3 regions of the Saccharopolyspora sp. NPDC045941 genome follow, and region 1 is predicted to be linked to each of the others. Evidence: riboswitches for the same ligand, from Rfam matches in the RefSeq annotation. Region 1 holds a riboswitch; each other region holds the start of a gene.
What was found. A riboswitch is a leader RNA that binds a small molecule or an ion and turns the genes downstream of it on or off. The one in region 1 is predicted to bind cobalamin.
Positions count from the first base shown of each region.

Region 1 (9,959 bases):
GCTGCCCTCGTGCGGCGCGAGATCGCCCGCGATCAACCGGAGCAACGTCGTCTTCCCGGCGCCGTTCGGGCCCACCAGCGCGGCCTTGACCCCGTCTCCCACCCGGAACGACACGTCATCGAGCAGCACCCGGCCGTCCGGCAGGACGTAGTGCGCTTTCTGCAACTCGACATGCCCCACGGTTGTTGGCTCCTCACAGTGCTCAGAAGTTTTCGTCGTCGCGCCACCGGATTCGGCGAGGGCTACGCCGGGATCAGGTCCGCGACGTGGCGGCGCAGCACCTCGGCGACGAGCGAGGCATCGGCCGACCCGTGCGGGTAGACCAGCTCGAAGGTCAAGCCCCCGACGACCGCGGTCAGGCGCTCCGCCTCCAGCTCGGCGTCGCGGACTTCCGCCCCCTGCAGCGCTTCCCGGAAGACGGCGCGAAGATCGGTGCCCATCCGGGTCGCCAGCGGCCGGAACTCCGGCCGCAGCCGCGCGGCGGTGATCAGCTCGGCCAGCACGATCAGCTCGGCCCGGTCGTCGTCCGCGACGGGCAGCACGGCGTGGCACACCGCCTCGACCAGCGCGCGGCGGCCCGGCACGTCGAGCGGGGAACCCGTCGTCGGCATCGCCTGTTCGAGCCTCCGCGCCATGCGGGCGCCCACCTCTTCGGCCGCGGCGACCATCAGCCCCTCGTGGCTGCCGAAGTGGTGCCGCACGGAGCCGATGTTGATGCCCGACTCGTCGGCGACCTTCCGCAGCGAGGCAGCGCCGACCCCGCCGCGCGCGACGAGCCGGAAGACGGCGTCGACGATGCGGTTCTTGGCGGCCGCCGTCGCGGCATCACGGGCTGTCACGAAGTAAAACTATCACACGTGTGATAGTTATTTTCGTGCTCCGGTTCCACCACGCGCCTGGGGTCGGATTCCATGCGCGCGACCGTAAATCACCAACGGGCCGGGGAACGAGCGATTTTCCCGCACCGGCCCGAGCCGGGGCCCGCGGGACGTCGGTTAACGTGCAGATGTGACTGCTACGGAGCCGAGCGGCTTGATCAGCATCGAAGACGTCGAGGCCGCGGCCGGCAGCATCGCCGGGCACGTCGTGCGAACGCCGACGGTGCCCAGCCCGGGGCTCACCGAGCTGCTCGGGGCCCCGGTCACCGCGAAGCTGGAGCTGTTGCAGCGCACCGGATCCTTCAAGGTGCGCGGGGCGACGGCGAAACTGCTGTCGCTGAGCGAGGCGGAGCGGGCCGCCGGTGTCGTCGCGGTGAGCGGCGGGAACCACGGGATCGCCCTCGCCGTCATGGCCGGCGCACTGGACGTCAAGGCGACCGTCGTCATGCCGAGCTCGGCGCCCGCTCGTGCCGTCGAGATCGCGGAGGCGGCCGGGGCCGTCGTCCGCGTCACCGACGACATGGCCGGCGCGTTCGCGCTGACCGCCGAGCTGCGGGCGAGCGGGCTCACCCTGGTCCACCCGTTCGACGACCCCGCCGTCATCGCAGGTCAGGGCACGGTCGGCCTGGAGTTCGCCGACGACGCCGACGAACTCACCGACGTGCTGGTCAGCATCGGTGGCGGCGGGCTGATCGCCGGCGTGGCCGCGGCGATGCGCGCGCGACGCCCCGATGTGCGGATCTGGGGAGTGGAGACCGGGGGAGCGCAGGCCATGTCCGAGGCGCTGGCGGCAGGCGGGCCGGTGCCCGTCGAGCTGTCTTCGATCGTGTCCACGCTCAGCGCCCCCGCGGTCTCCCAGCTGACCTACGATCACGTGTCCACATTGGTCACCGAAGTCCTCGTGGTGCCCGACGCCGAGGCGGTGCGGGGAGTCCTGGACCTGGCCGACCACGCGAAGGTCTGGGTCGAGCCCGCCGCGGGATGCCTCCTCCCGGCCGCGCGCCAGGTGCTCGACCGGGTCGGCCCCGGTGCCAGGCTCGGCCTGGTGCTGTGCGGCGGGAACGCCACGACCGCCGACGTCGCAGCCTGGGCGCGCCGTTTCGGCCTCGGCTGACCCCGGCGGCCACGTCCACAATGGAGCGGATCCCGGCTGCTCGATCCGGCCCGACTCTGGGTACCCGGTGCGTGTCGACCGGTGCTTCCGGTGCCGCTACTGCAGAGGGGGCTGTGATGAACGAGCGCTCATGGGAGCGGGCGGGCGCGGCCAGCGGCCTGGCCGCCGCCGTGTTGTTGCTGGTCAGCCTGCTGCTCAACCCCTTGTCGCCGCCCAGCGACGAGCCGGTGCGCACCTTCTTCTACGTGACCGAGAACCGCCCGACCGTGCTGCTGGCCGCCCTGCTGGCGACGGTGGCCGCGGTGGTCTTCCTGTGGTTCGTGGGACACCTGCGTCACCTGTTGCAGCGCGCCGAAGGTGGTGCGGAGGCGTTCTCGCCGGTGGTGTTCGGCGCCGGAGTCAGCCTCGCGACGATGGCGATGCTGAGCATGCTGCCGGTCACCGCGCTGGTTTCGCTGAGCCGCAACGTGGAGACCGCGAGCCAGGCGATGGTGTTCGTGCTCGCCGAACTGCACCGGCTGTCGCTCGGCGGGCTCGGCCTGCTGGTCGCCCTGTTCGCGGCCACCGCCGGGGCGGCCGTGGTGCGCGGCGAGCTGCTGGCGCCGTGGCTGGGCTGGTTCGGCTTCGGCGTGGGCCTGATCGGGCTGATCGCCGGCGTCACCTCCTTCTACATGCCCAGCGTTTTCGTCTCGGTCGCCGGGCTGGTGACCGGGATCGTGTTCGCGCTGTGGATCGGCGCGGCGTCGGTGCTGATGGTGTACCGGCCGGAGGTCGACCGGGCCCCGGCCGCCGGCACGGCGTTCGCGCACTGACCCCGGGGCCCGTTCCGGTCAGTCGTCGAGGAACGTGAGGTCGAGGCGGCGGAGGCGATCCGGGTCGGCGAGGATGTTGAGCTCCACGATCTTGCCGCGGCCGACCGTGAACGCCGCGAGCGAGATCGGCCGGCCGTCGGAGATCGCCACCGCTCCGGGTGCGCCGTTGACGAGCGCGGGCCGGGTCGCCTCGGCGAGTTGCGCGAAGACGACCGCGCCACCCGCCACCTCCTTCGCGCCGCGCCGCATGACGCTTGGGCGCAGCGAGCCCCCGTCGGTGCGCACCACGACATCCGGGTCGAGGACGGCGAGCAGCGCATCGAAGTCCCCGGCACGCGCGGCCGCGAGGAAGGCGTCGACGACCTCGCGTTGCTGGGCCAGGTCCGCGTCGGGCGCCGGGGCCGCGCCCTGCACCCGGCCGCGGGCCCGGCTGGCGAGCTTGCGGGTCGCCGTGGAGGTGCGCCCGACGATGGGCGCGATCTCGTCGAACGGCACCGCGAACAGGTCGTGCAGCACGAAGGCGAGCCGTTCGGCGGGCGTGAGCGTCTCGAGGACCACCAGCAGCGCGAGACCGACGGAGTCGGCCAGCAGCGCCTCGTGCTCCGGGGTGATGGCGTCCGGGCCGCTGATGATCGGATCGGGCACGTGCACGTCCAGCGGCTCCTCGCGGCGCGCCGTCCGCGCGCGGAGCATGTTCAGGCACACCCGGCCGACGACCGTCGTCAGCCAGCCGGCGAGGTTCTCGATCTCCGCGGAGTCGGAGCGGCTGAGCCGCAGCCAGGCCTCCTGGACCGCATCGTCGGCCTCGCTCAGCGAGCCCAGCATCCGGTAGGCCACCGCCCGCAGGTGCCCGCGGTGGGCCTCGAAGCGATCCGCCAGAAAGTCCTTCTCGTCCATCGGCCGCATTCCTCCGTCACGTCGTGTCGTAGGAGTGACCCGCCGGACGCGGCCGATGTGACACGCCGCGGCCGCCGGCGCACTCCCGGAGGATCTGTCAGCTCGCCGCGGCATCACCGTCCGGGTGCGGCCAGATGCCGGAGGTGCCGCGGCGATGGCTGTCGACGAGATGCGTGTCGACGATGCCGATCGCTTCCATCAGCGCGAACATCGTCGTCGGGCCGACGAACGCGAAACCCTTGCGGCGCAACGCCTTCGACAACGCAACGGATTCCGGTGACGTGGTGGGGATCTCGGCCATCGTCCGCGGGCGCGGCGTGGTCTCCGGCTTGAACGACCAGACGAATGCTTCCAGCCCTTCCTCGGCGCGGAGTTCGATGGTCGCGCGGGCGTTGGTGACGGCCGCGCGGATCTTGGCCTTGTTGCGCACGATCCCCGCGTTGCCGAGCAGCCGTGCCTCGTCCTCTTGGGTGTACGCCGCGACGGTGTCCGGGTCGAAGTCGTCGAACGCCTCGCGGAAGGCCGGGCGCTTGCGCAGGATCGTCGCCCAGGAGAGCCCCGCCTGGAAGCCCTCCAGGCTGATCCGCTCGAACAGGGCCTGCTCGCCGTGCACGGGCATGCCCCACTCGGTGTCGTAGTACTCGCGCAGCAGGGGATCGCGGGCAGCCCACGGCGGCCGCGCCAACCCGTCCTCGCCGATCACGACCCCGGTGTCGGTCGTCGTGGTGTCTGCCGCTGCGGGACTCACTGTCTCGTTCTCCTCGGTTTCTCGGTCGTCATGCGGGGCGGTGCACGAGGATCGTGCGGACCACTTCCCAGGTGCCGCCGTCGCGGGCCGCGCCGCGCAGCCCGTCGAAGGTTCCCACGCCGCCCGCGGCGATCATGTCGTCGCTGGCGAGTGCTGCGGTGCCGATCGTACGGGCCGGGTCCCAGCCGGTGGAGTGCAGAAGGCGACGGCCCATCTGCACCCAGCCGGTGAGCTGCCCGGTCACCACCCACGCGTCCGGACCCGGCTCGGTGAAGCGCCGCGCCTGCCGCAGCCACGACGCGGCGTGCTCCGGCCAGTCGACCACGTCGAGCACGTGCCCGCCCCGCTCGCTCCACGCCCGCTCGACGGCATCGGCGGTCGCCCGGGACGGGGCGTCCCGCGAGCAGCCGATGACGATCGAGGTCACCCGCGGCCGCAGTCCGGCGAGCAGGCCCACCACCGTCGCCAGCTCGATCTCGCTGTGCGGTGGTGGAAGCCCGGACTCCACTTTGGACTCGCCCGCCAGCGGCGAGCGGTTTCGCCCGATCGGCATCTAACCGTCCTTCCACTCCTGGTACCGCTTCGGCAGGCACACCGCGCAGGGCCGGTAGCCAGCCGCGCGTGCCGTGGCTTCGTCTGCGAAGAACACCCGGTGCGCCACGTATCCGCCGTCGGCGATGGCACGCGCGGCCGACGGGCAGTCCAGCCGCCCGTAGATCCGGCCGCGCCGGTAGCCGCCGAAGCGGCCCGGCACGACGCTTTCGTACGGGCGTCCGTCGGCTCCGACCAGCGTGTACGTCGTCATGCCGCGTCGTGGAAGACGAGCCCCAGCGTGTGGCGTCGCCCGGAACGCACCGGCGAAACCCCGTGCCGCACCGGGGAAGCGGACCAGCCGCGTGCCGAGCGGACCGGCCGGTCGCGCGTGGTGAACACCAGGCCGTGCCCCTGCGGGATCAGCGTCGCGGTGCCCCGGGATTGGGCGCGCGGGCGCTGCTCCACCAGCAGGAACTCGCCTCCGGTGTGATCGGTCCCCGGATCGTTGAGGTTGATCACCACCTGCAGCGGGAACACCTTGTCGCCGTACAGGTCCCGGTGCAGCGCGTTCCAGCCGCCCGGCTCGTAGCGCAGCAGGATCGGCGTGGGACGGGCCTGCCCGGCCTGGTGGCAGATGTCCAGCCACTCGTCGAGGGTGTCCGGCCATTCCGGTTCCCGGCCGAGTTTCTCGGCCCAGTCCCGGGCGATCGGCAGCAGCCGTGGGTAGAGGGCCTGCCGCAGCTTCTCCACCGGTTCCGGGAAAGGCGCGGCGAAGTAGTGGTAGTCGCCGTTGTCCCCGAAGCGGTGGCGGCGCAGGTTGATCGTGGCCCGGAAGTGCTCCGGCTCGTCCCACAGGGCCGCGATCCGCTCGCACTCGGCGACGGTCAGCAACTGCGGCAGCAGCGCGCAACCGTAGTCGTTGACCTCGGCGGCGACTCCCGCCCAGTCCGCCGCCGCGACCCGCTTCGCGTACCGGTCCGTCTTCGACGTGCTCATGCCGCCTCCAGGTTCAGCAGGGTTTCCTTGGCTTCCGCGCCGCCGACGTACCCGCCCGAGGTGCCGTCCGAGCGCACGACGCGGTGGCACGGCACCACCACCGGTAGCGGGTTGGTCGCGCACGCGGTGCCCACCGCGCGAACCGCCCGCGGGCTGCCCGCCGCGGCGGCGACCTCCGCGTAGCTGGCGGTGCGGCCGTAGCCGATGTCGGGCAGGTGTTCCAGCACGTTGAGCCGGAACCCGCGCGAGAGCCGCCAGTCCAGCGGCAGGTCGAAAGTCCGTCGCCGCCCGGCGAAGTACTCGTCGATCTGGCGGACCGCCTCGTCGAGCCGGGCCGGCGCCCGCAGGATGCGCGGGCTGATCAGCTCGGCCAGCGACTCCAGGACCGAGCTGTGCCCCTGTCGATCGAAAGCGACCCGCACCAGGCCGCGTTCGGTGGCCGCCAGCAGCAGCTCGCCGACCGGGGTGCCGACGGTGCGGTACGCGACGTCGAGCAGCCCTTCCCGCTGGGCCGCGCTCACCAGGTCGATGTGCAGCCGCTCGCTGGTGTTGAAGTCGATCGCCGGGAGCGCGTCGAACAGGTGTCTGTCGTCGGATTCGTGGATCGTCATCATCACGCTTCCCTCCCCACGCTCGTGGTGGGTCTGTAGGTCGTGCGCAGGGTCTTGATGCCGTCCGCGGCGGCCCGCCGGGCGGCATCGGTGCTGCCGCCGAGGATCGCGGCGATCTCGGCATAGGGCAGGCCGGCCAGGTAGTGGTAGGCCACCGCCATGCGCTGCTTGGCCGGCAGCGCGCTCAGCGCGGCCCACAGGTCGCCGTCCCAGTCCTCCGGGCGGCCGGTCGTGCTGGGCCGCTCGGGCAGGCGCTCGACCACCACCGGCCGGCGGGCCGTCGCCCTGGTGACGTCGACCGCCTTGCGGTGGGCGATCGTGACCAGCCACGCCTCCACGTTGGTGTCCTCGGCCAGCTCCGGGTAGGCGCGCAGTGCGGCCAGGAACGTCTCGGACCACGCGTCCTCGGCGTCGGCCGGTCCGAGCACGGCCCGGCACACTCGCAGCACCATCGGGCCGTACTCGTCAACGATCTGCTCGAACGGTCTCACTTTCACTCCCCGTAGACGCCCCGCGCCGCGGAAACGTGAGATGCGGATCGCCCCGTTTCCACGATCGTCACCCGGACGTGGCCATCCCGCGTTTCGGGAGCGGGCCGCCGGCGACGGTGCCGCGTGACGAGCGTCTCACCGGAGGTGCGGCGGCGGGCCGGAAGATCATGTTCAGCCCGGGGATCGCCGGTCGCGGGGGCCGCCTGGCGCGGGCCGGGCGCGTCACCGGCCCTTGTCAACGGCCCCCCGATCGGTAGCCTCCGTTGTGCTGGTGGTTCGTCCGCCTCCCTGGAGCGGGGTGGACGAGGCAAGAGGGAACCCGGTGCGAATCCGGGACTGCCCCGCAGCGGTGAGTGGGAACGAACGCCGTCCCCGGTCCCAGACCGGGCACAGCACTGGGCACGCGTGCCTGGGAAGCGACGGCCACTAGGAACCCCGGCTCCGGCCGGGACGCGCCCGCGAGTCCGAAGACCTGCCACCGGTGCGCGCACCGGACGGTGCGCGCGGTCCGGGGTCTCGCGGGAGGACCCGGCGGACGACCGGCTCGCGCCGCGCGGTGCGAGCCGGGCCGCCTGCGCCTTCCCGGACCTCGGGGCATCTGCCGTCGAGCTCGCGAGGAGAGGGCCTTGACCAGCAAGATCGGATCTACCGTACTCGGATACCCCCGGATCGGCCCCGACCGGGAACTCAAGCGCGCGCTGGAGCGCTACTGGTCGTCCAGCATCGGCGAGGCGGAGCTGCGCGCGGTGGCGCGCGAACTCCGCGTCCAGACCTGGCGGTCGCTGTGGGACGCGGGCCTGGATTCGGTGCCGGGCAACACGTCCTCGTACTACGACCAGGTGCTGGACACCGCCGTCACCTTCGGCGCGATCCCGCCGCGCTTCGCGAAGCTCGGGCTGGGCCCGCTGGACACCTACTTCGCGATGGCGCGCGGCGTGGCGTCCGAGCCGCCGCTGGAGATGACGAAGTGGTTCGACACGAACTACCACTACCTGGTGCCCGAGATCGGCCCGGACACGCAGTTCTCGCTGGCCGACCGGACTCCCGTGGAGCAGTACCGGGAGGCCGCGGAGCTGGGCGTGACCACCCGCCCGGTGCTGGTCGGCCCGCTCACGTTCCTGCTGCTGGCCAAGTCCGCGGACGGCGCGCCGGAGTCGTTCCGGCCGCTGGACCGGCTGGACGCGCTGCTGGACACCTACGCGGAGCTGCTCGGCGAGCTGCACCGCGCCGGCGTTGAGTGGGTGCAGCTGGACGAGCCCGCCTTCGCCGCCGACCGCTCGCCGGCCGAACTCGCCGCCCTGCGTGCCGCCTACCGGCGGCTCGGCGATCTGGCGGAGCGGCCGAAACTGCTGGTCGCGGGGTACTTCGGCGATCTCGGCGAGGCGCTGGAGGTGCTGGCGTCCAGCCCGGTCGAAGCGATCGGCGCCGACCTCGTCGCCGGTAAGTCCACAGTGGACGCTCTGTCGTCGGTTCGCGGGCTGAGCGGCAAGACCCTGGTGGCCGGGCTCGTCGACGGGCGAAACGTCTGGCGCACCGATCTCGACAAGGCGCTCGCGACCGCTGCCACGCTGCTCGGCTCGGCGAACGAGGTCGCGGTCAGCTCGTCGTGCTCCCTGCTGCACGTGCCCTACGACGTCGACGCGGAGACCGGCATCGACCCGCAGGTGAAGTCCTGGCTGGCCTTCGCCGCGCAGAAGGTCCGCGAGGTGGTCGTGCTGGGCCGCGCGTTGCGCGAGGGCCGCGACGCGGTGGCCGACGAGCTGGCCGAGGCGCGCACCGCGATCGCCGACCGCGCCGGCGCGGACCGGGTCCGGAACAATCGCGTGCGCGCTCGGTTGCAGGCGCTTCGGCCGGAGTACACGCAGCGCGGCGAGTACGACACGCGGCGCGCGGCTCAGCAGGAGGCGTTGAACCTGCCACCGTTGCCGACCACGACGATCGGATCGTTCCCGCAGACCACGGACGTCCGCAAGGCGCGCGCCGCGGTGCGCGCCGGCCGCATCGACCAGGCGACGTACCGGCGGCGGATGCAGGACGAGATCGAGCGCGTGATCCGCCTGCAGGAAGGGCTCGGGCTCGATGTCCTGGTGCACGGCGAGCCGGAGCGCAACGACATGGTGCAGTACTTCGCCGAGCACCTGGACGGCTTCGCCAGCACCGACAACGCATGGGTGCAGTCCTACGGTTCGCGGTGCGTGCGCCCGCCGATCCTCTACGGCGACGTCTCCCGCCCGGCACCGATCACCGTCGAGTGGGCGAGCTATGCGCAGCGGCTGACCGAGAAGCCGGTCAAGGGCATGCTCACCGGCCCGGTGACGATCCTGGCGTGGTCGTTCGTCCGCGACGACCAGCCGCCGGCCGACACCGCGAAGCAGGTCGCGCTGGCCATCCGGGACGAGGTCGCCGACCTGGAGGCGGCCGGCATCCGGGTCATCCAGGTCGACGAGCCCGCGCTGCGCGAACTGCTCCCGCTGCGCCGGGCAGCGCACGGGGAGTACCTGGACTGGGCGGTGACGTCCTTCCGGCTCGCCACCTGCGGCGTCGCCGATTCGACCCAGATCCACACCCACCTGTGCTATTCGGAGTTCGGCGACGTGATCAACGCGATCGTGGCGCTGGGCGCCGACGTCACCAGCATCGAGGCCGCCCGCTCGCGCATGGAGGTGCTCGACGATCTCAACGCGGTCGGCTTCGGCCACGGCGTCGGGCCCGGGGTGTACGACATCCACTCGCCGCGCGTGCCGGACACCGCCGAGGTCGTGGACCTGCTGCGGGCCGCGCTGGCGGCGGTGCCGGCGGAACGGTTGTGGGTCAACCCGGACTGCGGGCTGAAGACCCGCGGCTACGCCGAGGTCGAGGCGGCGTTGCAGAACCTCGT
Region 1 is NZ_JBWKKU010000004.1:187,938-197,896, forward strand. Features, by position in the region: gene AC07FN_RS04960 (ABC-F family ATP-binding cassette domain-containing protein) at 1-180, opposite strand, end outside; gene AC07FN_RS04965 (TetR/AcrR family transcriptional regulator) at 243-839, opposite strand; gene AC07FN_RS04970 (threonine ammonia-lyase) at 1,009-1,992, shown strand; gene AC07FN_RS04975 (hypothetical protein) at 2,109-2,804, shown strand; gene AC07FN_RS04980 (sigma-70 family RNA polymerase sigma factor) at 2,823-3,701, opposite strand; gene AC07FN_RS04985 (DNA-3-methyladenine glycosylase I) at 3,799-4,449, opposite strand; gene AC07FN_RS04990 (hypothetical protein) at 4,478-5,002, opposite strand; gene AC07FN_RS04995 (Ada metal-binding domain-containing protein) at 5,003-5,254, opposite strand; gene AC07FN_RS05000 (2OG-Fe(II) oxygenase) at 5,251-5,979, opposite strand; gene AC07FN_RS05005 (methylated-DNA--[protein]-cysteine S-methyltransferase) at 5,976-6,593, opposite strand; gene AC07FN_RS05010 (RNA polymerase sigma factor) at 6,593-7,087, opposite strand; cobalamin riboswitch at 7,337-7,575, shown strand; gene metE (5-methyltetrahydropteroyltriglutamate--homocysteine S-methyltransferase) at 7,708-9,959, shown strand, end outside.

Region 2 (9,087 bases), on a different contig from region 1:
TGCCTGCCGGTGCGGCGGGAGCTTGCGCCACACAGACCCGATCGTCGCGCGATGGGCCCGCAGCATGCCGGCGACATACTGCAGGGTGATGGTGGACAGATCGATCGTCGAGGGATACAACAACACGTGAAGCTCCTGGTGCTCCTGGTTTGATCTTGGTCGACAATCCAGCTACCAGGAGCTTCACTACTTTTCAGGCACCGACACGCCACACCCACCCAACCTGCACAAACCAGGTTGAAAAAGGCTCATTGAAATCGAAGGTTCGATTTCAATGGAAATTGCGGTACACTGTTCGCCGGACGAGCTCTCAGGTGGTGGCGGTGGTCATGCGTCGCCCGTCGGGATGGTTCGTGAATCCACCGCGGCCCGGTCGGATTCGCTGCGGAGAACGCAGAATTCGTTGCCTTCGGGGTCGGCGAGGACCGCCCAGCCCGAGCCGTCCGCGTTCCGGCCGGTCACGCTGCTCCAGAACCGGGCGAGCTCATAGGCATCCGCGCAGTCGATTGCGACGTTCTGCAATACCGAAACCATGCGCGCGAGCCTTCCCGACTTCCGCTCCGAGCACCACCGGATTGCGGCGGCCCGCGCGCTAGTCCGCCTCGGTGCGGCCGACGATGGTGCCCGCCCGGTCGATGACGACGACGTCCACCGAAACCGGTGCCCCGCGCAGGGTTTCGAGGCACACCGCCCGTGCCCGATCGGCGATGAGATCGCCGAGCGGGAGGCTCGCGGCGAGGCAGAGCTGCAGCGCTTCGAGCGCGGTGTTGGCGCCCCTGATCCGGGAGACCAGTTCGCCGCTGCCGCCCGCGTCGCGCACGATCCCGGCGAGCGAGGCGAAATCGACCTGGGACCGCTTGGAGTGCAGGTCCATGTGCCCGTCGGCGAGCTTGGAGATCTTCCCGATGCCGCCGGCGATCGTGAGCCGGGGAACCGGGTGCCGCCGCAGGTACTTCAGCACCGCGCCGGCGAAGTCGCCCATGTCGAGCAGCGCCTCGCCGGGCAGCGCGTGGAGTTCCGCGGCGACCTTCTCCGAGGTGCTCCCCGTGCACCCGGCGACGTGTTCGAGCCCTGCCGCCCGGGCGACGTCGACGCCGCGGCGGATGCTGTCGATCCACGCCGAGCACGAGTACGGCACGACGACGCCCGTGGTGCCCAAGATGGACAGTCCGCCCAGGATCCCCAGCCGCGGGTTCCAGGTGTGCCGGGCGAGTTCCGCCCCGTCGTCGACGGACACCTCGACGACGACGTCGCCGCTGCCGCCGTGCTCCGCGGCGACGCGCGCGACGACGTCGCGGATCAGCTGCCGCGGCACGGGGTTGATCGCCGGTTCGCCGACCGGCAGCGGCAGACCGGGCTTGGTGATGGTGCCCACGCCTTCTCCCGCTCGGAACACCACGCCCTGCCCCGGTTCCGCAGGACGGACCGTGACCGACACGAGAGCGCCGTGCGTGACGTCGGGATCGTCGCCGGCGTCCTTGATCACACCGGCCGTCGCGAAGCCGTCGCCCAGCCGCTCGCGCGCGAGCGCGAAGGCCGGGCGGTGCCCCTTCGGGAGGACGATCTCGACGGGATCTGGGAACGTCCCGGTCAGCAGCGCCGTGTAGGCAGCCGCCGTCGACGCCGTGGCGCAGGCCCCCGTCGTCCAGCCGTACCGGAGGCCCGATCCCTCCCCTCGCCCGCTCATAACGGGAGAATGCTCCTCATGCGGTTCGCAGCGACAACGGGGCGGGTCGGATGACCCGCGTGCTCGTCCTCGGTGGCACCGGCGAGGCCAGGAAGCTCGCCGAACGGCTCGCCGAGCGGCCGGACCTGCGCGTCACGTCCTCCCTCGCCGGCCGGGTCCGCGAGCCGAAGCTGCCGCCGGGCGAGGTGCGCGTCGGTGGCTTCGGCGGTGTCGACGGGCTGGCCGACTGGATTCGGCGCGAGCAGGTGGACGCGGTCGTCGACGCCACCCACCCGTTCGCCGGCGCGATCACCGAGAACGCCGTGGCGGCAGCGGAACTCGCGGGATGCCCGATCCTGGTGCTGCGCCGCCCCGCGTGGCGGCCGGGTCCCGGGGACGACTGGCTGGCGGCGCCGTCCCTGGCGGCGGCCGCGGAGCTGCTGCCCGAGCTGGGCGAACGGATCTTCCTCACCACCGGCCGGCAGGGCCTCGCGCACTTCGCCGCGCTCGACCTGCGGTTCCTGGTGCGGACCGTCGATCCGCCGGAACCGCCGCTGCCGCCGCACACCACGGTGCTGCTCGCCCGCGGGCCGTTCACGGTCGACGACGAGCTCGCCCTGCTGCGGGAGCACCGCATCGACGTCGTCGTCACCAAGAACAGCGGCGGTTCGATGACGAGCGCGAAGCTCATCGCGGCGCGCGAACTCGGGCTGCCGGTGGTGGTGGTCCAGCGGCCGCCCCAGCCCGCCGCGCCCTCGGCCGGGACGGTCGAGGACGCCGTCGCCTGGCTCGATTCCGCGCTGCGCCAACGAGATCACGCCGGGTAGCGCCGCGGCGTGAACACGACGTCGCGCCCGTCCGCGCCGACGGCGAGCCGCGTCGTCGACGAGCCGATCAGCAGCAGGCACCGCATGTCCACATCGGACGGATCGAGGTCGGCCAGGCGCACCACCTTGATGCTCTCCGCCGGGCCGCCGACGTCCCGGCCGATGACCACCGGCGTGTCGGGCGAGCGGTGCTCCAGGACCGCGTCCCGGGCTGCCGCGACCTGCCAGGTCCGGCTGCGCGAAGCGGGGTTGTAGATCGCCATGACCAGGTCCGCCGACGCCGCGGCGCGCAGCCGCTCGACGATCACCTCCCACGGCTTGAGCCGGTCGGAAAGCGACAGCACGCAGAAGTCGTGGCCCAGCGGCGCGCCGACGCGGCTGGCCACCGCCTGCGCCGCCGTCATGCCCGGCAGGACCCGCACAGGCACGTCCGATCGCTCCGCCGCGACCTCCAGCACCGCACTGGCCATCGCGAACACGCCGGGATCGCCGGAGGAGATCACCGCGACCCGCGACCCGCGCCTGGCCAGCTCCAGCGCGAACTCCGCGCGTTCGGCCTCCACCCGGTTGTCGGACGCGTGCTTGCGCTGCCGCGGGTTGTCCGGGATCCGGGCGAGGTACGGGGCGTAACCGACCAGGTCGTCGGCCGCGGCGAGCGCCGCCTGCGCCTCCGGCGTCACCCACTCGCGGCCGCCGGGGCCGAGCCCGACCACCACGACCTCGCCCCGCTCCGCGCCGCGGTCGGCGGGCGCAGCGGCGGCGTGGAGCGCGGTGTCCGAATTCGCCGGTCCGGGCAGCAGCGCCAGCGAGAAGTACGGGACGGTTTCCGGGTCGACGTCCGCGAGCGGCTGCAAGCGCTGCCGATCCGTGGTCGCGCGCTCGGCGTACCAGGCCTCGTCCAGGCGGCCCGCCTTCTCGAAAGCCTGCCGCACTCCTTCGAAGGTGCGCCCCAGCTTGAGCACCGCGGCGGCATCGGTCGTGGCGAGCCGTTCGGCGAGGACGTCCGGCGGGAGGGTGCCCGGCAGCACGGTGAAGATCTCGTCGCGTTCGGCCAGCGGGCGCCCGAGCGCCGCCGACGCGCCGCTGACCGAGGTGATGCCGGGGACGACCTCGGCGCGGAAGCGGCCGGCCAGCCGCTTGTGCATGTGCATGTAGGAGCCGTAGAAGAGCGGGTCGCCTTCGGCGAGCACGACGACGTCCCGCCCGGCGTCGAGGTGCGCCGCGAGCCGGGCCGCGCAGTCCGCGTAGAACTCGTCGATGGCGCCCTGGTAGCCGCCCGGGTGGTCGGTGGTCTCGGTGGTCACCGGGTAGACGAGGGCCTCCTCGATCTGCCCCGGCCGCAGGTACGGCTCGGCGACGGACCTCGCGATGCTCCTGCCGTGCCGGGCGCTGTGGTACGCGATCACCTCGGCCCGCTCGATCAGCCGGGCGGCCTTGACCGTCACCAGCTCCGGGTCGCCGGGGCCGAGACCCACGCCGAAAAGCGTGCCCTTGCCGTTGCTGCTCACTCTTCCTCGCTCGCGATCGCGTTGATGGCGGCCACCGCCATGGCGCTGCCGCCGCGGCGGCCGTGCACCACCAGGTGGTCCAGCTCGGCGGGGTGCGCCGCCAACGCCTCCTTCGATTCCGCGGCACCGATGAAGCCGACGGGCAGCCCCAGCACCGCGGCGGGCTTCGGGGCGCCGTCCTCGATCATCTCCAGCAACCGGAACAGCGCCGTCGGAGCGTTGCCGATCGCGACGACCGATCCCGCCAGCCGGTCGCGCCACAGCTCCAGTGCCGCGGCGCTGCGCGTCGTGCCCAGCTCGCGGGCCAGGTCCGGGACCCGCTCATCGGACAGCGTGCAGATCACGTCGTTGTCCGCGGGCAGACGGCGCCGGGTCACGCCGGCGGCGACCATCGCGGCGTCGCACAGCACCGGCGCACCGGCGCGGAGGGCCGCGCGCGCGTTGAGCACCGCGTCCGCCGAGTACGCCAGGTCGTCGACCAGGTCGACCATGCCGCAGGCGTGGATCATCCGCACCGCTACCCCGGCCACCTCCGGCGGCAGGCCGCTCAGGGCCGCTTCCGCGCGGATCGTGGCGAAGGAGCGGCGGTAGATCTCCGCGCCTTCCCGGACGTATTCGGGCACCCCTCGGTAGCGGGTCGCCCCGTTGTTCTCGTTCACACTGTCCTCCGTGCCGCGACGAGCGCGGCGGATACCTGGTCGACATCGGCGCCGGATGCCCGCGTCTCGCCGTCGAGACCGACCTCGTAGCCGGCACCGGTCGCCAGCACTTCCACGACGCGCCCCCGCGGTCGGCCGCAGCGCCGTTCGCAACCCGACCAATGCACCGGCAGAGCGCCGCCCGCCGATGCGCGCTGGGCGTCTTCGCGGACGTCGGCCCGCGCCTTCGCACAGCCGGGACGACCGGCGCACGCGGTCACCCCGGCACCGGCCGAGGACGGATCGACGAGCAGGCCGTGCGCGCCGAGTTCCGAGAGCCACCGCCCCGCTTCCTCCGGCGGCAAGCCGGGCAGGACGACGGTCCGCCACGGCGTCAGGCGAAGTTCGCCCGCGGCGTCGGACGCGGCGGTGATGATATCCAGCTGGTCCCGCGACAGGCGGCCCAGTGGTGCTCCCGCCACCACCCCGACCGTTCCGTCGGACCGTTCCACCGCGCCGACCTGCGAATGCGTCGCCGGCCGGTTCGACGGCACCAGCCCGGCCGGGACGGCGCCGAGGCGATCGGCGATCCGGCGCGCACCGTCGTCGAGTTCGGCCAGCCGCCAAGCCGAGAGCCCTTGCTCGGCCTTCTCCGCCAGGAACGCCTCCGCCGCGGCGATGGCGACGCCGGCGGCCTGGTCCGGGGTCGATCGCACTCCGGAATCCACGCCGGCGAGCACGAGTGCCAGCGTGTCCGCGCTCTCCGCGAGCAGGCCGACATCGGCGCCGAGCGAGATGACGTCCGCGCGGCCGTCGTCGATGGCGAACAGGAAACGTCCGGGCAGGTCCGCCAGCGACGACGTCGCGCAGAGCGCCGCGTCGAGTTCCCGGGCCACCGCCCGCACGTCGACCAGCTCGCGGCCGTCCGCCGAGGGCGAGCCGATGATGTTGCGGACCCGTTCGTGCGTTGCCGAGGGCAGCAGCCCCGCCGTCCGGAGCCCGGCGGCGAGTTCCTCCTCCGCTCCCGCGGGCAGTCCGCGCACCTGCACGTTCGCCCGCGAGGTGAGCTCCGCGCCGCCGTCGCCGAGCGCCGCGGCCGCCGCGATCGCCCGGACCTGGGGAGGCGTGAGCACACCACCCGGGACGCGGATGCGGGCCAGTCCGCCGTCGGCTGCCTCGTGCACCCGCAGCGCGCCGGGACACGCGTCCCGCTCTGGTCTGGCTCTGTGCAACACCCGGCTGATACTACGGACCCAGGTAGTTGCGGACGCAAAACAAGCGGGGTGCGACGTGCGTCATGCCCGCGCCGCTTGACGTAAGATCGCCCCGTTGCGAAGAGTGGTCGCAACATTCAGCGGCGACGGTGGAGGAAGCCGGTGCGAATCCGGCGCGGTCCCGCCACTGTCACCGGGGAGCGGACTCCAAGGAAGTCACTGTCCTAACTGGACGGGAAGACGGAGCGAGCGCTGATCCGGGAGCCAGGAGACTCCGGTCGCCGCGACCTACGAACCGGGGCGAGGACCCCGAGAGAGGTGCCGTCATGCGCTGCGCACGCGCGCCCAGGCCCCGCGACGCCGGTCGCCACGCCGAGGAGCGATCCGCATGATCCTACTTCTGTCCACTTCGGACACCGATCTGCTCAGCGCGCGAGCCGCCGACGCCGAGTACCGGCTCGGCAACCCGGCGCGGCTGGGCGTGGACGACCTGCCCCCGCTGCTGGAGGACGTCGACCTCGTCGTCGTGCGGCTGCTCGGCGGCCGCCGGGCCTGGGAAGAGGGCCTGGACTCGCTGCTCGCGGGCCCGCGCCCGGTGATCGTGCTCGGCGGCGAACAGGCGCCGGACGCGGAACTGATGGAATGCTCGACCGTGCCGGGCGGGGTGTGCGCCGAAGCGCACCGCTACCTCGCCCACGGCGGCCCGGACAACCTGGCTCAGCTGCACCGCTTCCTGTCCGACACGATCCTGCTCACCGGGCACGGCTTCGAGCCTCCGGCGGAGACGCCGACCTGGGGCGTGCTGGAGCGGACCCCGCGGCGCACCGAGGGCCCGACCGTCGCCATGCTCTACTACCGCGCGCACCACATGGCGGGCAACACCGCGTTCGCGAACGCGCTGTGCGAGGCCATCGAAGACGCCGGTGGCCAGGCCTTGCCGCTGTTCTGCGCCTCCCTGCGGGCGCCCGATCCGCAGCTGCTGGAGCAGCTCGGCCGGGCGGACGCGCTGGTCGTCACCGTGCTCGCCGCGGGCGGCACGAAGCCCGCCACCGCTTCCGCCGGCGGTGACGACGAGGCGTGGGACGTCGGCGCGCTCGCCGAACTCGACATCCCGATCCTGCAGGGACTGTGCCTGACCAGCAGCCGCGAGGCCTGGGAGGACAACGACGAGGGCCTGTCGCCGCTGGACATGGCCACGCAGGTCGCCGTGCCCGAGTTCGACGGCCGCCTGATCACCGTGCCCTTCTCCTTCAAGGAGAACGATGCCGAGGGGCTGCCGGTCTACGTGGCCGACCGCGAACGGGCGGCCCGGGTCGCCGGCATCGCGGTCCGGCACGCGACGCTGCGGCACGTGCCGCCGCAGGACAAGCGCCTGGCGCTGATGCTGTCGGCCTACCCGACCAAGCACTCCCGGATCGGCAACGCCGTCGGCCTGGACACGCCGGTCAGCGCGGTCCGCCTGCTGCGGGCGCTGCGCGAGCAGGGCTACGACATCGGCCCCGAGGACGGCCCCGACGCGCTGCCAGGCGTCGCGGACCAGGACGGCGATGCGCTGATCCACGCGCTGATCGCCGCCGGTGGCCAGGACCGCGACTGGCTGTCCGAGGAGCAGCTCAGCGGGAACCCGGTCCGCATCCCCGCGCGCCGGTACGCGAGCTGGTTCGCGACGCTGCCCGAGGACCTGCGCACCGCGATCGAGCAGCACTGGGGACCGCCGCCGGGCGAACTGTTCGTCGACCGCTCCCAGGACCCAGAAGGCGAGATCGTGCTCGCCGCCGTCCGCGCGGGCAACGTCGTGCTCATGGTGCAGCCGCCGCGTGGTTTCGGCGAGAACCCGATCGCGATCTACCACGACCCGGACCTGCCGCCGAGCCACCACTACCTCGCGGCCTACCGCTGGCTGATCGACGAGTTCGGCGCCCACGCCATGGTGCACCTGGGCAAGCACGGCAACCTCGAATGGCTGCCCGGGAAGACGGCGGGCATGTCCGCCTCGTGCGCCCCGGACGCCGCGATCGCCGACCTCCCGCTGATCTACCCGTTCCTGGTCAACGACCCCGGCGAGGGCACCCAGGCCAAGCGCCGGGTGCACGCCACCCTGGTCGACCACCTCGTGCCGCCGATGGCCCGCGCGGAGAGCTACGGCGACATCGCCCGGCTGGAACAGCTCCTCGACGAGCACGCCAACATCTCGGCGATGGACCCGGCGAAGCTGCCCGCGATCCGCAGCCAGATCTGGACGCTGATGCAGGCCGCCAAGCTCGACCACGACTTGGGGCTCGACGAACGGCCGCACGACGCGGAATTCGACGACATGCTGCTGCACGTCGACGGCTGGCTCTGCGAGGTCAAGGACGCCCAGATCCGCGACGGCCTGCACGTGCTCGGCGACGCCCCGGCCGGCGAGGCCCGGGTGAACCTCGTGCTCGCGATGCTGCGCGCGCGCCAGATGTGGAGCGGGCAGAGCGCCGCGCTGCCCGGCTTGCGGGAAGCGCTCGGGCTCGCCGAGGACGGCAGCGCCGCCCGGGAGCAGGTCGACGACGTCGAGGCCCGCGCGCACGCCCTGGTCCAGGCGATGGAGGACCGCGGCTGGAGCCCGGATTCGGCGCCGGAGGTGTGCCGGGAGGTCCTCGGCAGCGCGGAGGACGCGGTCGTGCGGGTGCTGGAGTTCGCCGTGACCGAGGTGGTGCCGCGGCTCGCCGCGACGACCGACGAGATGACCGCGACGCTGCACGCCCTCGAAGGCGGGTACGTTCCCGCGGGTCCCAGCGGGTCGCCGCTGCGCGGGCTGGTCAACGTCCTGCCCACCGGCCGCAACTTCTACTCGGTCGACCCCAAGGCCGTGCCCAGCCGCCTGGCCTGGGAGACGGGGTGGGCCATCGCCGAATCCCTGCTCGACCGCTACCGCGCCGACACCGGCGACTGGCCCCGCTCGGTCGGCCTGTCGGTGTGGGGCACCAGCGCGATGCGCACGTCCGGCGACGACATCGCTGAGGTGCTGGCGCTGCTCGGCGTCCGGCCGACCTGGGACGAGGCGTCGCGCCGGGTCAACGGGCTGGAGGCGATCCCGCTCGACGAGCTGGGCCGCCCCCGCATCGACGTCACGGTCCGCATCAGCGGTTTCTTCCGCGACGCCTTCCCGCACGTGGTCGCGCTCCTCGACGACGCCGTGCGCCTGGTCGCCGCCCTCGACGAGCCGGACGAGCAGAACTTCGTGCGGGCGCACGCACGCGC
Region 2 is NZ_JBWKKU010000122.1:8-9,094, forward strand. Features, by position in the region: gene AC07FN_RS44925 (hypothetical protein) at 328-534, opposite strand; gene AC07FN_RS44930 (cobalt-precorrin-5B (C(1))-methyltransferase) at 593-1,687, opposite strand; gene AC07FN_RS44935 (cobalt-precorrin-6A reductase) at 1,738-2,493, shown strand; gene AC07FN_RS44940 (precorrin-2 C(20)-methyltransferase) at 2,481-4,001, opposite strand; gene AC07FN_RS44945 (precorrin-8X methylmutase) at 3,998-4,624, opposite strand; gene cobG (precorrin-3B synthase) at 4,657-5,874, opposite strand; cobalamin riboswitch at 5,961-6,147, shown strand; gene cobN (cobaltochelatase subunit CobN) at 6,242-9,087, shown strand, end outside.
Region 2: another riboswitch for cobalamin. It lies ahead of cobN (cobaltochelatase subunit CobN); the one in region 1 lies ahead of metE (5-methyltetrahydropteroyltriglutamate--homocysteine S-methyltransferase).

Region 3 (9,959 bases), on a different contig from region 1:
GCACCCTCGCCCGAGCCATCCTCACCCTCGAACACGAAGGATGAAAAAGGCTCAATGGAAATTGCGGGGCTCCGGCACTACCGGCGCGACTCCGGAGCGAGGTCCGCCACCGGTCCGACGACGATCACCGCGGGCGGCTTGATCTCCGCGTCCCGCACGGCGTCGGCGACCTCGCCGAGCGTGGTGCGGAGCGTCTGCTGGTTGCGCGTGGTGCCTTCCTGCACCACCGCGACCGGCGACTTCGGGTCGCGGCCGTGCTCGATCAGGACGGCCGCGAACTCCCGGATCCGCTTGACCGCCATCATCAGCACCAGGGTGCCGCGCAGCCGGCCCAGCGCCGGCCAGTCCACCAGCGACTGCTCGTCGTGCGGCCCGACGTGCCCGGACACGACCACGACCTCGTGCGCGACGCCGCGATGGGTGACCGGCACGTCGGCTGCGGAGGGAGCCGCGAAAGCGCTGGTGATCCCGGGAACCGCGGTCACCGCGACCCCGGCCTCCACGCACGCCAGCAGCTCCTCGAACCCGCGCCCGAACAGGTACGGGTCGCCGCCCTTGAGCCGGACCACGAACTTGCCGGCCTTGGCGTGCTCGATCAGCAGCGAGTTGATGACGTCCTGGTTGGCCGCCCGCCCGTAGGGGATCTTCGAGGCGTCCACCACCTCCACGTGCGGGCCGAGCTCTTCGAGCAGCTCGCGCGGCGCCAGGCGGTCGGTGATCACCACGTCCGCGCGGCCCAGCAGCTGGCGCCCGCGGACCGTGATCAGGTCCGGGTCGCCCGGGCCGCCGCCCACGAGCGCGACGCCCGGCGCCGGCGGCTCGGACCGCTCGTCGACCACGCCGGTGCGCAACGCTTCCACGAGCCCGTCCCGCACGGCGGCGGAACGCCGGTGGTCGCCGCCCGCCAGCACCCCGAGCAGCAGCCCGCCGTGCTGGGCCACCGCAGGCGTGACGGCGGTCCCCTGCGAGGCGTCGTCGGCGCGGACGCAGAAGATGCGGCGCTGCTCGGCTTCGGCCGCGACCGCGGCGTTCACCTCGGCCCCGGTCGCGCACGCCACGACGTACCAAGCACCTTCCAGGTCGCCGTCGGCGTAGAGGCGCCGGTGCCACGTCAGGTCGCCCGCCTCGGCCATCGCCTCGACGGCCGGGGTCGCCTCCGGCGCGATCACGTCGACCAGCGCACCGGAGTTGATCAGGCGCGGGACCCGGCGCTGCGCGACGGTGCCCGCGCCGACGACGACCACCCGCTTCCCGGCGAGGTCGAGCCCGGCGAAGTAGTGCTGTTCAGTGTGCTTGGTCATGTCCGTAGTCCATGTCGGCTCCGCCCCGGCGAACTCGCCGGGGCCTTGTGCTCGGGGGCGCAGCCACGCGGTAGGCCACCTCGTCGTGGCTCACGATCACCGGCCTGACCTCGGGGCGCCACCTGGCACGGCCGGTGGACGCCGGTCACGCGCGTTCCGCGTCGTCGCCGCGGGCGGCGACTTTCCACCAGAGCGCGGCGCCGCCCCATACTGCCATGAAAGCGGCCAGCGTCAGATAGCCGAGCAGCTCGAAGTGGTCGCCGATGGCCGCGACCGGCTCCGCGAAGGACGCGCCGAGCTCCTGGAGCAACCCGGCGAGGACGACCAGCGCGACGACCGCGGCGAGCACCACCGTCAGCGCGGTGGTCGTCACGTTGACCTTCAACCGCCGCAGCGGCCGCGCCAGCGACCACGTGTAGGCCCGGGACATCAGCATGCCGTCCACGCTGTCCACTGTGCACATTCCGGCGGCGAACAGCAGCGGCAGGCTCAGCACGGCGATCGCGGACAGGTGCTCGGTCGGGGAGACCATGGCGAGCACGGTGATCTCGGTGGCGGTCTGCATGCCGAGCCCGAACAGCAGCCCGATGCCGAACAGGTGCCAGGAGCGGGCCACGTTGCGCATCCGCCCCCGCAGCACCCGGGCGAGCAGGCCGCGCCGCCCGAGCACCAGCTCGACCTCGGCCTCGTCGACCGCGCCGCGGCGGGCGCGGCGCAGCAGCCGCAGGGCGTCGCGCAGCACCAGCGCGTTGAGTACGGCCAGCGCGGTCAGGACCGCGATCACGATCAGGTCCACCGCCGTGGCGACCCGGACGCCGGCCTCCTCGGCCCACTGCTGCGCGGCGGGCCCGGCGATGAAAGCGACCGCGACGGCGAGGAAGAGCACGACGCTGGCGTGCCCGAGGGCGAACCACATGCCGGTCGACACCGGTCGCCTGCCGCGCTGCATCAGCAGCCGCGTGGCGTCGTCGATCACCGCGACGTGGTCGGCGTCGAACCCGTGGCGCAATCCGAGCAGGTACGCGGTCATCCCCGCGGCGGCCAGCCCTCCCACGGCGCCGAACTCCTGCTGCTGCAGCAGGTACGCGCCCCAACCCGCCAGGTGGAGCACTCCGACGGCGGCCAGCACGACCGCTGCTTTCCGGCGCTCGATGGCGCCCCAACCGGCCTGCGGCCGACTCTCTTCGGCATCCCGAGACATGGGATATCCGACCTCCTGGGTTTCCCGCCCGAGGGGCTCGGTGTCCGCACGCCGCGGCGCGGCGCGGGGCCGGCACGCAGTCTCCTGACTCCCGGATCGACGCGGCACCCCGGCCTTCCAGCTGCACGCAGCCGTGGCAACGAGTGGGGCCCACTCCCCGGTCACAGTGGCGGGACCGTCCCGGATTCGCACCGGGTTCCTGCACTGTCGGCGGCCGTATCCTTGCCTGCCCCGCGACCCGAGGTCAAACCCCGGGTGAAGTCGATCACGGCGGAGGCCTTGTTTGGCGACGAGGGCCGGTTGGGTACGTCGCGCTTACCGGTCTGCGCGGCCGAACGGGGCGACCCGGACGGGTGAACACCGGTCTTCCGCTGCTCTGGTCGGCCAGCGCATGCTTGGGCTACGGCGACCTCAAGAGCCTGCGGGAACGCGGGCCGACGGGGACAGGAGGCGACCATGAACGAGACCCACACCATCACGCTGAACCTGCAGGTCGTGGAGGCGGGCGCGAAGACCACCGCCGACGTGGGGTTCACCACTCCGGGCGGTCAGGCGCTGCACGGGCACGGCACCGCGCGCCGCCACCCGGACGACCCGGAGGTACCGCAGATCGGCGACGAGATCGCGATCGCCCGCGCCCTGTTCGAACTGGCGCACAAGCTGCTGGACAACGCGGCCGGCGACATCGGCGAGCGCCTGCACCGCCGCGTGCACCTGCCCGCCTGACGCGAAGCCGGGGGCGTCTCCGATCCGTCGGGGGCGCCCTCCGGCATGTCTCACGAATGCGCTTCGACCACCTCGCGCGCCGTCTTCGCGACGAGGTCCGCGAGGTCGTCGTCGAGTCCGGGGCGGGCCCGGACCCGCAGCGGCGCGGGATCCAGCTGCGGGAGGTCGTCGCGCACCACCAGCCCTTCCAGGCGCGGCTTCGCCGACGGCAGCAGCGCGACGCCGAGGCCGGACCGCGCGGCCGCGAGCACCCCGGCCAGATCGGCGGCCTCGCACACCAGGTCCGGATGCCGGCCGATCCCGGTCACCGCGTCGACCGCGAGCCGCCGCGTGGTGCACGGCTCGTCGAAGACGACCATCGGCAGCGGCTCGCCGGGGCCCGGCGGCGCCCAGTCCGGTGCCGCGTACCAGTCCAGCCGGAGCCAGCCCGCGTCCCGGCTCCGCCCGCCGACCGACGGGTCGATCAGCAGCGCGATGTCGATGCTGCCGCGGTCCACCGCTTCCGCGAGCCGCGCCGTCCGGTCCAGGCGGAACCGCACCTCGAACGCAGGGAAGGCGGCTCGCATCCGGGTCGCCAGCTCGGGGAGCAGCCGGTCGGCGGCGTGCTCGGTGGAGCCGAAGACGAGCGTGCGGCGTTCCTCCGCGCCGAGCCGGCGCAGCGCCTCGTCGTGCGCGCCGAGGATGCGCCGCGCCTCCGCCAGCAGGAGCTCTCCGGACGCGGTGAACTTGGCCTGCCGCCCCTCCCGGACCACCAGCTTCCGGTCCAGCACCCGCTCCAGCTTGCGCAGGTGCTGGCTGACCGCTGACTGGGTCAGGGACAGCGCGGCGGCGGCCCGGTGGAACCCGCCGCAGTCGGCGACCGCGACCATGCTGCGCAACGCGACGATGTCCAGCACTGCACCCATGCGACCACCCTAACCGATCAGCAATTGAAATCGATCGTGATTACTTATCGTCGTTGGACGCGGCCGGGCCGGGCGGGCGAGGCTTGGGATCATGCAGAGCACCCGCTCGATCCCGCTGCCGCTGGCGGCGCCGATCGTCGTCATCTGGGCCAGCGGATTCCCCACCGGGAAGCTGGGTGTCGGCGCCGCTCCCCCGTTCCTCCTGACCTCCGTGCGGCTCGCGCTGGCCGCGGCGGTGTTCGCGGCGATCGCGGTCTGCTCCCGCGCGACCTGGCCCAGCGGCAAGCGGTTCGGGCACACCGCCGTCGCCGGAATCCTCACCAGCGGAGCGCAGTTCGCCGGGTGCTACGGCGGGATGGCCGTCGGGGTCCCGGCATCGGTGACCGCGCTGGTGCTCGCCATGAACCCGGTGCTCACCGCGGCGCTCGCGGCCGGATTCCTGGGCGAGCGGCTGAGCCGGATCCGCGCGATCGGGCTCGTCCTCGGCGTGCTCGCCGTCGTCGTCACGCTCGGCGGCCAGGTGCTCGCCGACGGCGCGGTGAACCCGGGAATCCTGCTCACCCTGCTGGGATTGCTCGGTTTCTCCGCGGGTGGGCTCTACCAGCAGCGGTACTGCGCCGGGGTCGACGTCCGGGCCGGCGGCGCCGTGCAGTCGGGCGCGGCGGCGCTGGCGGTCGGCGTGATCGCGGTGTTCGAGCAGGGCCACGTCACGCACTGGGGGCAGGCGACCGCGGTGCTGCTGTGGCTGGTCCTGGCGGGATCGGTGGCCGGAACCGCGTTCTACCTGCGGGCGATCGCGGTTGGCGGCGCGAGCCGGACGACCGCCCTGTTCTGCATCGTCCCACCCGTGTCCGCCCTGCTGTCCTGGCCGATCCTGGGCGAAACGCCGTCCCTCACCGCCGTGCTGGGAATGGCCCTAGGGGCCGTGGCGTGCGTGCTCGGCACCAGGCCCGACCCGGCCCGCGAGCCCAAGTCCCGAGAACTCGCGGAAGCGCCCGCCGCGGCGTGAGCGTTTTCGGTTGCTGCAGACGCTCTTCCGGATGCGGCGCAGGGATGCGCTACGGCGCTCTGCCCTCGAAGCGGCGTGGTGCGGGCGGCGGTTTCGCGCGAAAGCGGCGCGCTCAGGCGTGGCTAACGCCGTTTTCGAGCGAAACGGCGCGCAGAACGCCCCCCAGCAGCCGCTGCAACAGCGCTCGCGAACCCCTCACTGCTTGAGGTATTCCAGCACTGCCAGCACTCTGCGGTTGGTGTCGTCGGACGTCTCCAGGCCCAGCTTCCCGAAGATGCTCGCGATGTTCTTGCTCACCGCGCCTTCGCTGATGAACAGCTGCCCGGCGATCGCCGCGTTCGAGCGCCCTTCGGCCATCAGCGACAGCACCTCGCGCTCCCGCTCCGTCAGCCGCTCCAGCGGGGTGGTCCGCCGGGCGACCAGCGCGGAGATCACCTCCGGGTCCATCGCGGTGCCGCCGGCGGCGACCCGGCGCACCGAGTCGATGAACTGCTCCGCGTTGAACACCCGGTCCTTGAGCAGGTAGCCGATCCCGCCGGTGCCGTCGGCCAGGAGTTCGCGGGCGTAGAGCTGCTCGACGTGCTGGGACAGCACCAGCACCGGCAGCCCCGGGATCTCGCGCCGGGCGACCAGCGCGGCCCGCAGCCCCTCGTCGGTCTGGGTGGGCGGCAGCCGCACGTCGACCACCGCCACGTCCGGCCGGTGCTCCAGCAGCGCGCGCTCCAGCTCGGGACCGGTCTCCACGGCGGCGACGATCTCGCAGCCGTGCGCGGCGAGCAGGGTGGTCAGGCCGTCTCGGAGGAGGAAGAGGTCTTCTGCGAGGACAACGCGCACGGGATCTCCATCGTCGCCCGGGTCGGACCGCCGGGCGGGCTGCTGAGGTGCAATGTTCCGTCGAATGTACCGAGCCTGCGCCGGATTCCCCGCAGCCCGCTGCCGCGGTCCGGGTCGGCCCCGCCCGAGCCGTCGTCGGTCACGACGATCCGCAACGACTCCCGCCGGTAACCCAGCTCGACGCGGATCTCCTCCGCCCCGGCGTGCTTCAGCGCGTTCGTGACCAGCTCCCGGGTCGCGAAGTAGGCCGCGGACTCCACTGCGGACGGGCATCGCCCGGGCAGGTCCGCCGACACCTCGATCCGCACGCTCAGGTCGAGGGCCAGCGCGCGCACGGCGTCGACGAGGCCGCGCTCGGTGAGCACCGGCGGGCGGATTCCCCGCACCAGGGCGCGGAGTTCGGAGAGGGTCTGGCCAGACTCGGCCTTGCTCTCGCCCAGCAACTTCCTGGCCCGCTGCGGGTCGCTGTCCAGGAGCTGCTCCGCGGCGGCGAGCTTCAGCCCCAGCGCGATCAGCCGGGCCTGGGCGCCGTCGTGCAGGTCGCGCTCGATGCGGCGCAGCTGGGTGTCCTCGGCCTCGGTCGCGTCGGCGCGGGTCTCGGCGAGCCGCCGAACCCGTTGCGTCAGCAGGATTTTCCCGGTCGGCGCCAGCAGCAGGCGGGTCCACCGGCCGTGCAGGCGAACCAGCGGCGGTGCCAGCGCCACGACCGCCGCCCCGGCGGCCAGTCCGAGCGGGAACCCGGCCAGCGGGGTTTCCGCGAGCCACTTCGCCGGGGCGGGCAGCTCCGCCCACGGCCGCCCGACGTCGAAGAACAGGCCGCCGAACCGGACCCAGAACGGGATCCAGAAGCCCCAGCCGAAGACCCAGCACAGCGCCGCGAGCGGAGCCAGCAGCGCGGCGGTGACCGGGCCGTCGCCGAGCAGCCACAGCAGGTCTCGCGGGCTGGCCGGATCGGTCATCGCCTGGCGGTAGCGGGCCCGCCTGATCGCGGGTCTCGGCGACTTCCGCAGCATCCGGCCGGCCCGGTAGAGCCCGTCGGACGTGGGCACGGGCGCGACGAAGGGCAGGTAGACCTCGTCCACCGGCACCCCGGACCACTTCCCGGCGAGGCTGCGGCCCAGACCCGCGAGCAGCCGGGCGACCCGGTTGCACCAGGGCCACCACAGGAAAGCGCCCAGCAGGTGGGTCAGGGCGAAGATGACGACCAGGACCGCGCCCGCGACCAGGTTCACCACGGCCAGCAGGCCGAGAACCGCCAGGTGCCAGAGGGCGTGCAACCCGTGCACAACGCGTTCCCACCAAGGGCGCGGCCGAACCGGGCTCAGCAGCATCCGGGTCCAAAGCCCGTGCGCCCGCAGGAAAGTCCGGCCGCCCAGCACCGCCAGCAGGCCCAGCACCGCGCCGACGACCGTGTTGAGCAGCATCCAGTTCAGGTCCCGGTTCGTCGCCGGGTCCTCCGCCAGCCACACGACGCGCGCGAGGTAGCGCGGGATGCGCGGCTTCCGGTACAGCGCCTTGTCGTGCCGGTACCAGCCTTCGGCGTCCGGCTGCGGTTCCGACGGGGCAGGCCGGTACGGCACCGGCACCTCGACACCGCCCCAGTCACGCGCCAGCCGCCGGCCGAGGTTCGCGGCCGCCCGGCAGCGTCCGATGAGCCACTCCCCCGGCGACAGCAGGCCGATGGACGCCACACCCAGACCGAACAGGTACAGCACGAACAGCAGCGGCCCCGGCAGCGCCAGCAGCAGGAGCACCAGCCCGCGCCCGGCGGTTGTCGCACGTTGTCGTGCCCGATTTCGCATGAGTCCATCTTCTCCGGCACCGGCGGAAAAGCACTGCCCGTGCCTGCCGCATGGAGGTGGAGCTAGCTCTACTCCCGAACGGGCCGGAAGCCCCCCTCGAACGGCAGCAGGCCGCATACCCTCAGGCACGCGGCGTTCCTAGCGTCGAGGTCATGGCAATCAGCGAAGACCTGTCCACTGTGGATGATCTGGGGAACCGCGTCGGCGCGGAGCTGGCGAGGCTGCCCCGCCAACCGCCGGCGATCGCCTCGGCGCTCTCCTGCCTCCTCGCACCCGCGATCGGGCTCCCCGCGGCCATCGTCGTCGCCCTGATGATCGCGGCCGCCGGCCTGCGGCGGTGCACCGAACCGGTTGCCGCGTTCCTCGCTCACCTGGTGGCGTTCGCGGGGCTGTCGCTGACCGCCACGGCCATCATGCCGCCACAGCGAGCCATGGCCGTGCTCGTCGCATGCGCGCTCACCGCGCTCGCTCTGCTCAGCTGCGGGTTGCTGACCGCAGCGCTGCCGCGCCGCACCGGTTCGGCACTCGCTGCGGCGCTGCTGCTGCCCGGCCTGCCGCTGGCCGCGATTCCGGGCCCGCTGCAACCGATCGGCGACCTCACCGCGCCGGGCGCCGCGCTCCACGCCCTCCAAGCCGCCTCGGCCGGCGACTGGCCCGCTCCGGTGCACGTGCTCGTGCTGATCGGGCACGCGCTGCTCGCGGGCAGGTCAGCCCATCGCCTCCTGGATCCGCTTCCAGGCCGCGAGCACGTGCCGCCGCTCGGTCTGCGGCGAGCCGACCGCGAGCCGCAGCAACGTCCGGCCGTCCACCTTGGTGTGGGTCAGGTACAGCTCGCCGGAGTCGTTCAGCGATTCCATCAGCCGGTAGACCCGGTCGTTGGCGTCCTCGGTGGACAGCTCCGGGAAAAGCGGCCGGAAGCAGACCAGGCCCAGCGGATGCGGCTCCAGCAACTCGAACCGCGGGTCGTCGCGGACCCGGTCGGCGAACTCCTGGGCCAGGCCGACGGTGGCGCGGATGTGCTCGCGCAGCCCCTCCGCGCCGTACCAGCGCAGCACCGACCACAGCTTCAACGCCCGGAACCTGCGGCCCAGCGGCACCTGCCAGTCCCGATAGTCGATCACCTCACCGGACGCCGTCGCCGGATTGCGCAGGTACTCCGGCAGGATCGACAGCGCGTCGACCATGGGCCGCCGGTCGGCCATCCACAGCAGGCTGCAGTCGAAGTTCGTCAGCAGCCACTTGTGCGCGTTCGTGCAGTACGAATCGGCGAATTCGGCGACGCCGTCGTTGATCCAGCGCAGTTCCGGGCACACCGCGGCAACGCCCGCGTACGCCGCGTCCACGTGCAGCCAGACCCCGCGCGCCCGGCACACCTCGCCGGCCGCGCGGACCGGGTCGATCGCCGTCGTCGAGGTGGTGCCGATCGTCGCGCACACCAGCGTGGGCACCGCGCCGGCGGCGAGGTCCTCGGCGATCAGCGCATCGAGGTGCTCGGGGTCCATGCCGAGCGTGTCCGGGTCGACGTCGACGATCCGGACGTTGTCCCCGCCGATGCCCACCATCCGCGCCGCGCGCTCCAGGGACGAATGGGTGTGCGCGGAGACGTAGAGCGTGTGCCGCCGGGTGATGCCCCGGCTCGCCACCTGCCCGTCGCTGACCCGCTGCAGCGCGGCGAGGCAGGCGACAAGAGCGGCGCTGGACGCCGAGTCCTGGATTACCCCGCCGCCGACGGCGTCGGTCCGGAAGTGCTCGGGCAGGCCCAGCAGCTCCGCCATCCAGTCCACGACGACGGTCTCCAGCTCGGTGCACGCCGGGCTGGTCGCCCACACCATGCCCTGCACGCCCAGCCCGCTGGAGAGCAGGTCGCCGAGGATCGACGGGCCGGTGGCGTTGGCCGGGAAGTAGGCGAAGAAGTTCGGGTGCTGCCAGTGCGTGACGCCCGGCACCAGCACGGCATCGAGGTCGCTGAGCACCCGCTCGAACGGCTCGCCCTCCTCGGGCGGGTGCGCCGGGAGCTGCGCCCGGACCTCGCCGGGCCCGACCTGGGACCGGACCGGATGCCGCTCGACGCCGGAGTAGTAGTCGGCGATCCAGTCGACGACCTGCCTGCCGTACTTCCGGAACTCCTCAGAAGACATGTGCCCGCTCATCCCAGCCAGCTTCGCACGCCCACCCCACCAA
Region 3 is NZ_JBWKKU010000064.1:34-9,992, forward strand. Features, by position in the region: gene cobA (uroporphyrinogen-III C-methyltransferase) at 78-1,301, opposite strand; gene AC07FN_RS36125 (HoxN/HupN/NixA family nickel/cobalt transporter) at 1,447-2,502, opposite strand; cobalamin riboswitch at 2,580-2,704, opposite strand; gene AC07FN_RS36130 (DUF1876 domain-containing protein) at 2,959-3,228, shown strand; gene AC07FN_RS36135 (LysR substrate-binding domain-containing protein) at 3,279-4,133, opposite strand; gene AC07FN_RS36140 (DMT family transporter) at 4,225-5,142, shown strand; gene AC07FN_RS36145 (LuxR C-terminal-related transcriptional regulator) at 5,338-5,976, opposite strand; gene AC07FN_RS36150 (histidine kinase) at 5,928-7,778, opposite strand; gene AC07FN_RS36155 (pyridoxal-dependent decarboxylase) at 8,486-9,916, opposite strand.
Region 3: another riboswitch for cobalamin. It lies ahead of AC07FN_RS36125 (HoxN/HupN/NixA family nickel/cobalt transporter); the one in region 1 lies ahead of metE (5-methyltetrahydropteroyltriglutamate--homocysteine S-methyltransferase).